DNA from 2 places in the Desulfitobacterium hafniense DCB-2 genome. Region 2 is predicted to be linked to the other one. Evidence: a T-box and tRNA genes for the amino acid it is inferred to sense, from the RefSeq annotation. Region 2 holds a T-box; the other holds one or more tRNA genes.
The links. A T-box is a leader RNA that pairs with one kind of tRNA and senses whether it is charged. The one in region 2 lies ahead of ileS (isoleucine--tRNA ligase), so its partner is inferred to be a tRNA-Ile.

Region 1 (4,426 bases), 1.2 Mb from region 2:
ACAACGCTTTGCAAGGAACAAAATGAATAAATGATAGTTGACAAATCGAGAGTTTGCTGGTATCATTTATAAATGTGGCTCAGCCACAAAAGCAAAAAAAGGTCCCTGGTCTTTGAAAACTAAACAACAAGGAACAGCCAATGACTCGTCAAATGAGTAAAGAAATTTGAGCAATCAAAGTTCTTCATAAATTTTATGGAGAGTTTGATCCTGGCTCAGGACGAACGCTGGCGGCGTGCCTAACACATGCAAGTCGAACGGAGAGCTCAATAAGCTTGCTTAGAGAGTTCTTAGTGGCGGACGGGTGAGTAACGCGTGGATAACCTACCTAGTAGACCGGGACAACCCTTGGAAACGAGGGCTAATACCGGATAAGCTTAATTAGTGGCATCACTGATTAAGGAAAGATGGCCTCTGAAGATGCTATCGTTAGTAGATGGATCCGCGTCTGATTAGCTAGTTGGTGGGGTAAAGGCCTACCAAGGCGACGATCAGTAGCCGGCCTGAGAGGGTGAACGGCCACACTGGGACTGAGACACGGCCCAGACTCCTACGGGAGGCAGCAGTGGGGAATCTTCCGCAATGGACGAAAGTCTGACGGAGCAACGCCGCGTGTACGACGAAGGCCTTCGGGTTGTAAAGTACTGTCTTCAGGGACGAACGGTAAGTATGTAAAGAATGTACTTACATGACGGTACCTGAGGAGGAAGCCCCGGCTAACTACGTGCCAGCAGCCGCGGTAATACGTAGGGGGCAAGCGTTGTCCGGAATCATTGGGCGTAAAGGGCGCGTAGGCGGATACTTAAGTCTGGTGTGAAAACCTAGGGCTCAACCCTGGGACTGCATCGGAAACTGGGTATCTTGAGGACAGGAGAGGAAAGTGGAATTCCACGTGTAGCGGTGAAATGCGTAGATATGTGGAGGAACACCAGTGGCGAAGGCGACTTTCTGGACTGTAACTGACGCTGAGGCGCGAAAGCGTGGGGAGCAAACAGGATTAGATACCCTGGTAGTCCACGCCGTAAACGATGAGTGCTAGGTGTAGAGGGTATCGACCCCTTCTGTGCCGCAGTTAACACACTAAGCACTCCGCCTGGGGAGTACGGCCGCAAGGTTGAAACTCAAAGGAATTGACGGGGGCCCGCACAAGCGGTGGAGCATGTGGTTTAATTCGACGCAACGCGAAGAACCTTACCAAGGCTTGACATCCATAGAATCCTGTGGAAACATGGGAGTGCCCTTCGGGGAGCTATGAGACAGGTGGTGCATGGTTGTCGTCAGCTCGTGTCGTGAGATGTTGGGTTAAGTCCCGCAACGAGCGCAACCCCTATGTTTAGTTGCTAACGCGTAATGGTGAGCACTCTAGACAGACTGCCGGTGACAAACCGGAGGAAGGTGGGGATGACGTCAAATCATCATGCCCCTTATGTCTTGGGCTACACACGTGCTACAATGGCCAGTACAGACGGAAGCGAAGCCGTGAGGTGAAGCCAATCCGAGAAAGCTGGTCTCAGTTCGGATTGTTCTCTGCAACTCGAGAACATGAAGTCGGAATCGCTAGTAATCGCAGGTCAGCATACTGCGGTGAATACGTTCCCGGGCCTTGTACACACCGCCCGTCACACCACGAAAGTCTGCAACACCCGAAGCCGGTGAGGTAACCCGAAAGGGAGCTAGCCGTCGAAGGTGGGGCCGATGATTGGGGTGAAGTCGTAACAAGGTAGCCGTATCGGAAGGTGCGGCTGGATCACCTCCTTTCTAAGGAGCCATGTTCACTCTGGAAGTGAGCATATCCTAAGGTCGATGCTTTGAAGGACGTCACGGAAGAGATGAAGTGAAACGGTTCAAAGCTGGAGAAGTCTATAGAGACTTCGAAGTGCCGAAGAGGCAAAGCAGGGGAAATCTGCATAAGATGACCCTGAAGTCGAGTCAAACCTGTTCAAGCGCAAGCTTACTTGTTGTTTAGTTTTGAGAGACCATAAAGTCTTCTATGGGCTTATAGCTCAGCTGGTTAGAGCGCACGCCTGATAAGCGTGAGGTCGGTGGTTCGAGTCCACCTAGGCCCACCATTATTCAAAGAGGATAGAGACCCGAACCTCCAAACAATACTTCACGCCAGAACATACCTAACAGGGGTGAGTATTGAGAGGGGAGCGGCTCCCCTCTCAACGACATGGGGGTATAGCTCAGCTGGGAGAGCACCTGCCTTGCAAGCAGGGGGTCAGCGGTTCGATCCCGCTTACCTCCACCATCATATACTGGTTTCTCTAATGTTCTTTGAAAACTGCACAGAGAAGAAAAAACTGTAATTTAGGATAACATCTGAAAAACCTGAATGTGGCGGAGACGTTTGGTCAAGCTACTAAGGGCGTACGGTGGATGCCTAGGCGCTAAGAGTCGAAGAAGGACGCGGCGAGCGGCGAAACGCCACGGGGAGCAGTAAGCATGCCTTGATCCGTGGATATCCGAATGGGGCAACCCATCCAGAGTCATATCTGGATATCGTTAACTGAATTCATAGGTTAACGAAGACAACCCGGGGAACTGAAACATCTAAGTACCCGGAGGAAGAGAAAGAATCATCGATTCCCTGAGTAGCGGCGAGCGAAACGGGAACAGCCCAAACCAATCCCTTCGGGGGTTGGGGTTGTAGGACCTTCTGTTAGGTCTGAATCTCTAGTCGAAGAGGTCTGGAAAGGCCGGGCAAAGCAGGTAACACCCCTGTAGGCGAAAGAGAGACAGACTGTGAAGGGATCCTGAGTACCGCGGGACACGTGAAACCCCGTGGGAAGCAGGGAGGACCACCTCCCAAGGCTAAATACTCCTTAGCGACCGATAGCGAACCAGTACCGTGAGGGAAAGGTGAAAAGCACCCCGGGAGGGGAGTGAAAGAGAACCTGAAACCGTACGCTTACAAGCAGTCAAAGCACCCATGAGGTGTGATGGCGTGCCTTTTGTAGAATGAACCGGCGAGTTACGGTATGTAGCGAGGTTAAGACGAGAAGTCGGAGCCGGAGCGAAAGCGAGTCTGAAAAGGGCGAATAAGTTACATGCTGTAGACCCGAAACCGTGTGATCTACCCATGGACAGGGTGAAGGTGGGGTAAAACCCACTGGAGGCCCGAACTCACTGTCGTTGAAAAGGCAGGGGATGAGCTGTGGGTAGGGGAGAAATTCCAATCGAACACGGAGATAGCTGGTTCTCCCCGAAATAGCTTTAGGGCTAGCCTCAATGGATGATTCTTGGCGGTAAAGCACTGAATAGGCTAGGGGCCTTACCGGGTTACCGAACCTTATCAAACTCAGAATGCCAAGAATTTTAGATTGGGAGTCAGACTGTGGGGGATAAGCTTCATAGTCAAAAGGGAAACAGCCCAGACCATCAGCTAAGGTCCCCAAGTATACGCTAAGTGGAAAAGGATGTGGAATTGCATAGACAACCAGGATGTTGGCTTAGAAGCAGCCACCATTTAAAGAGTGCGTAATAGCTCACTGGTCGAGTGGTTCTGCGCCGAAAATGTAACGGGGCTCAAGCGTATCACCGAAGCTATGGCTTGCACACGATGTGTGCAGGGGTAGGGGAGCGTTCTATTTACTGAGAAGTTCAACTGTGAGGTTGGGTGGAGTGAATAGAAGTGAGAATGCCGGTATGAGTATGCGAAAAGGTGAGTGAGAATCTCACCCGCCGAAAACCTAAGGATTCCTGGGGAAGGCTCGTCCGCCCAGGGTAAGTCGGGACCTAAGCCGAGGCGAAAAGCGTAGGCGATGGACAACTGGTTGAAATTCCAGTACCACTCAGGAGCGTTTGAGCGATGGGGTGACACAGAAGGATAGGTTAAGCGTGCCGTTGGTCGAGCACGCCCAAGCCCATAGGAAGTGAGACAGGCAAATCCGTCTCGCGGGTTTCTGAAGGGTGATGGGGAGCGAAATGAGTAGCGAAGTAACTGACTCCAAGCTGTCAAGAAAAGCCTCTAGTGAGCCAATGAGTGCCCGTACCGCAAACCGACACAGGTAGGTAAGGAGAGAATCCTAAGGCGCGCGAGAAAACCCTCGTTAAGGAACTCGGCAAAATGACCCCGTAACTTCGGGAGAAGGGGTGCTCTATGCAAGTAGAGCCGCAGAGAAGAGGTCCAGGCGACTGTTTATCAAAAACACAGGTTCCTGCCAATCTGAAAAGAGAAGTATAGGAGCTGACGCCTGCCCGGTGCTGGAAGGTTAAGAGGAGAGGTTAGCCGTAAGGCGAAGCTTTGAATTGAAGCCCCAGTAAACGGCGGCCGTAACTATAACGGTCCTAAGGTAGCGAAATTCCTTGTCAGGTAAGTTCTGACCCGCACGAAAGGCGTAACGATCTGGACACTGTCTCAACGAGGGACTCGGCGAAATTGTAATACCCGTGAAGATGCGGGTTACCTGCGACAGGACAGAAA
Region 2 (4,426 bases):
GGGCCTCGGGCATTTCCTCAGTTTGGACATGGGAACCAGCGGGCACCCCTGGGACATAAGGCCAAATCTCATCCGCCGTATAGGTCAGCACCGGCGCCATCAAGCGTACCAGGGCATTGAGAACATCGTAGAGCACGGTCTGAGAGGCGCGGCGCAGAGTGGAATTCTTTCCTTCCACATAAAGCCGATCTTTCACGATATCCAGGTAAATGGCGCTTAGTTCCACAGCGCAGAAGTTATGCACCGAATGATAAACCCAGTGGAATTCGTACTTCTCGTACCCCTGCAATACCCGCTGAGTCACTTTGCCCAGCTGCAGCAGAGCCCAACGGTCAATCTCCGGCAAATCCTTGTAAGCCACCCGGTCCTTGGCCGGATCAAAATCATTGAGATTGCTCAGCAGGAATCTTAAGGTGTTGCGGATCTTGCGATAGGCTTCGGACATTTGCTTCATAATCCGCGGTGATACCGCCACATCGTTCTTATAATCGGCGGCGCACACCCAGAGTCTTAAGATATCCGCCCCCATCTCCTTCGTTACCTGCAGGGGGTCCACTCCATTGCCCAGGGACTTAGACATTTTGCGTCCTTTTTCGTCCACCAGGAAACCATGAGTCAGAACTGCCTTATAAGGAGCTTTTCCATAAGCGGCTACCGATGTGGACAAGGAGGAGTTAAACCAGCCCCGGTGTTGGTCCGATCCTTCCATATAGAGGTCGGCGGGCCAGGCGAGCTCCTTCCGTTCCATCAAGACGCTGGTATGGCTGGTTCCGGAGTCGAACCAAACATCCATGATATCTGTCTCTTTGCGGAAAGACTTACCACCGCAGGCACAGGTGAATCCTTCCGGCAAAAGTTCGGCGGCGGGACGGAGAAACCAGGCGTCAGACCCTTCCTCACGGAAGATCTCCTGAACCTTGGCAATGGTCTCATCGCTAATGATCTCTTTCCCGCAATCCTCACAGTAGAAAATGGGAATGGGAACCCCCCAGGTCCGTTGCCGGGAAATGCACCAGTCTCCCCGATCAGCTATCATGTTATAAATACGGTCCTTGCCCCAGGAAGGAATCCATTGCACCTTGTCGATTTCCTCCAGGGCCGCTTTGCGGAAGCCATCGATGGAAGCAAACCATTGCTCTGTGGCCCGATAGATAATGGGGTTATTGCAACGCCAGCAATGAGCATAGCTATGCTTTATTTTATCCTCATGAACCAAGGCGTGGAGATTCTTAAGATCTTCAATGATCACCGGGTTCGCTTTGTCCACTTTCATGCCTGCATAGGCCCCGCCCTCAGCGGTAAACTTCCCTTGATGATCCACAGGGCAAAGCACAGGCAGCCCATATTTTTTACCCACATTAAAGTCTTCTTCCCCATGTCCGGGAGCGGTATGAACACAGCCTGTTCCTGCTTCCAGGGTAACATGCTCTCCCAGAATGAGTACAGAATCCCGCTCGATGAAAGGATGCTTACAGATAACACCTTCCAGCTCTTTGCCTACGAAACGCTTTTCCACGGGGAGTTCAAGGTTCCAAAGGGAACGCAGGCTCTCCAGCATCCCTTCAGCAACCAGCCAATGCTCCTTCTCCACCTGCACCTGGACATAGCTGAACTCTTCATGCAGGGTAATGGCCAGGTTGGCAGGCAAAGTCCAAGGGGTAGTGGTCCAGATGATGACAAAAGTGTTTTCATCAGTAAGGACCCCTTTTCCTTCCTTAACGGGGAACTTGACATAGATGGCATGGGAGGTCTTCTCAGCATACTCGATCTCCGCTTCCGCCAAAGCCGTTTCACAAGAAGGACACCAGTAGACCGGCTTTAAGCCTTTATAGATGTATTTCTTGCGGGCCATTTTACCAAAGACTCCGATTTGAGCAGCCTCATACTCTTTCTCCAGGGTTAAATAAGGATTCTGCCAATCTCCCCGCACACCTAACCGCTTAAACTGCTCTTTCTGAATGCTGATATATTTTTTGGCATACTCTTTGCACATCCGGCGGAATTCCACCACCGAAACAGCATGGCGATTAACCCCTAATTTCTTGATGACCTGTTGCTCGATGGGCAGACCATGAGTATCCCAGCCGGGAACATAGGGGGCGTCGAACCCTGCCATGGTTTTGTATTTAACGATAATGTCTTTGATCACTTTATTCAGAGCATGGCCAAGGTGAATATCACCATTGGCATAAGGAGGGCCATCGTGAAGAACAAATTTCGGCCGCCCTGCCCGGGCCTTTTGCACCGTAGCATAGATATCTTCTTCTTCCCATTTCTGCAAAATTTCCGGCTCCCGCTGGGGCAGGTTTCCCCGCATCGGAAAGTCCGTTTCCGGTAAATTCAATGTATTCCGGTAATCCATCGTTATAATTCCTCCTTGTTTCGATAAAGCTAGCTCTTCTGAATATAAAAAATCCCGCACCCAAAAAAGGGACGGGATATCACTCGCGGTACCACCCTTGTTGCCATTGCTATGGCCACTCGGAAGTCCTTTAACGGGGACCGGACGGAAGGCTTACTTAATTTCTGCACTTCACTCTAAGGGGATACTCCTTGTTTTTCCTCACAGGCTTTCACCACTTCCTGCTCGCTTTAGAGGCTCCAGACAAGGACAGTCCTTATCAACGCTGTTTCATATAAAAATTTCTGCTTATTACTTATAGAATATAATGCCCAAAAGGGATTGGTGCTTAGTCATTCAAAACCTTACGAATAATGGTCACCAGCTTGGCTTGACCTTCTAAACCAACCGGCTCTCTCATAAATAAGCAAAGAAAGGGAACCTTCTTCTCTTTCCAAGCCAGGGTTGTTTGATTGAGTTCATCTCTGTTCAAGCTCAGTTGATGAGGGTCCGCCGCAGAGGATAAACCAACGACCACACCCCGTTGTTCCATATCATCAAGAGCACGGAAGGCGCGATCCAGCAAATCATCGCTTCCAGACATCAGGATGTCTCCGTCCCGATAAGGACCAGGTTCCGCTTTACCAATATAGATGACCTGCACTTCCTCTTGATTCCTCAAAGAGTTTGGCGAAGAGGTAATCTCTATTTCGTGGCGTCCTAACTTCCCTGTGATAGAACCCTGCTCCTCTTTGTGTAGTCCCAAGCCCTGCACAAGAAAGTCGGAGCCAAGCTCCGAATACAAAATACTCTTCATGCGAAATCTTCTTCCCCTTCAAAAAATGTCTAGATTTAATTCTAGCACAATCACTCATTGTTTCGCAAGCATTCAAGAAACACGATCTTTGTCAAAAGCTTCTGCTAAATCAAGCTGAGCAAGCAAGAAAGACTTTAATTGGGTACGAATCATTTCCCGGCGTTTTTGCAGATCTTCAATTTCATCGTTTACTTGATTCAGTTTCTTCTGCGCCTCACTCATACGCTTTGTCTTCTCTTGTTCAGCTTCCTTTAAGAGCAGCTCAGCTTCATGCCGTGCCGCTTGCTTCACATCGTCAGCGGTCTGTTGAGCCAGGACCATGGTCTGCTGCAAAGTAGACTCCAACTGCTTATACTGCTTTAACTCCGCCTCAAGACGCTGGACTTTGTCTCTCAGTTCAAAAATCTCAGCATAGACCCCCTCATATTCTTTGCTGATGCTTTCCAAAAACTTATTTACTTCTTCAGTATTATAACCCCGAACCCCTTTGCGAAACTCTTTATTTTGAATATCGATGGGAGTTAATGCCATAATCATCCTCCTCTTAATGCTTATGAGGTGTATATAGTATGACGTTCCATGCCATTCTCCCCTTGCGGGTCTCTTGAAACTCAAGCAAACGCATACGGCCATAACCGCGGCAGGATAATATATCCCCAGGTTTCACTTCCAGATCCGCTTTGGCAACCATCCGGTCATTGCGTTTAACTTTCCCCTGCTGAATAAGCTCCTGGAACATAGTCCGGGAAACATTAAAACCGCTGGAAGCCACCGCATCAATGCGGGAAGATGCTGCGGTAATGCGCCGCTCTTTCCCCTGTTCCAGGGGAATCTCCACATCTTTCTCCACAGCCTCCACACGAATCCGTTCCCTCCCCGCCTTATCCCATTGACTAAGAAGAAAATCGGCGATCTCCTGGGCAACGGCCACAAAGCAGCACTGTTCAGTCAAACGTATATCCCCAATAACTTCCCGCTTCAACCCCAAACCCATCAGGGAGCCTAAAACCTGACGATGATCCAGCTTGCCCCGTGGATCAGCCGGGGTTGCCTGCAAAGCACGGATCTCGCTGGGGACATTATCCAGAACATCCGGATCTTCGACCATCAGAAAGCGCACCCTTTCTGCATCGGGAAACCCACCCTCCAACCGAAAGGCAAGACCTTCCCTCTGCAGGATGCCTTCCAACCAATTAGCTAACGCCTGTCCCAGAAAAGGAGTCCATACCGGCTGACCTTGACCCAAGGCCTCATTGCATAAATCCAGC

Region 1: it encodes a tRNA-Ile, which carries the amino acid that the T-box ahead of ileS (isoleucine--tRNA ligase) is inferred to sense. The anticodon was not compared.

The regions. Positions count from the first base shown of each region.
Region 1 is NC_011830.1:171,728-176,153, forward strand. Features, by position in the region: rRNA gene DHAF_RS00840 (16S ribosomal RNA) at 193-1,758, shown strand; tRNA gene DHAF_RS00845 (tRNA-Ile) at 1,993-2,069, shown strand; tRNA gene DHAF_RS00850 (tRNA-Ala) at 2,176-2,251, shown strand; rRNA gene DHAF_RS00855 (23S ribosomal RNA) at 2,353-4,426, shown strand, end outside.
Region 2 is NC_011830.1:4,290,328-4,294,753, forward strand. Features, by position in the region: gene ileS (isoleucine--tRNA ligase) at 1-2,362, opposite strand, end outside; T-box leader at 2,427-2,634, opposite strand; gene DHAF_RS20160 (hypothetical protein) at 2,691-3,158, opposite strand; gene DHAF_RS20165 (DivIVA domain-containing protein) at 3,231-3,689, opposite strand; gene DHAF_RS20170 (YlmH family RNA-binding protein) at 3,703-4,426, opposite strand, start outside.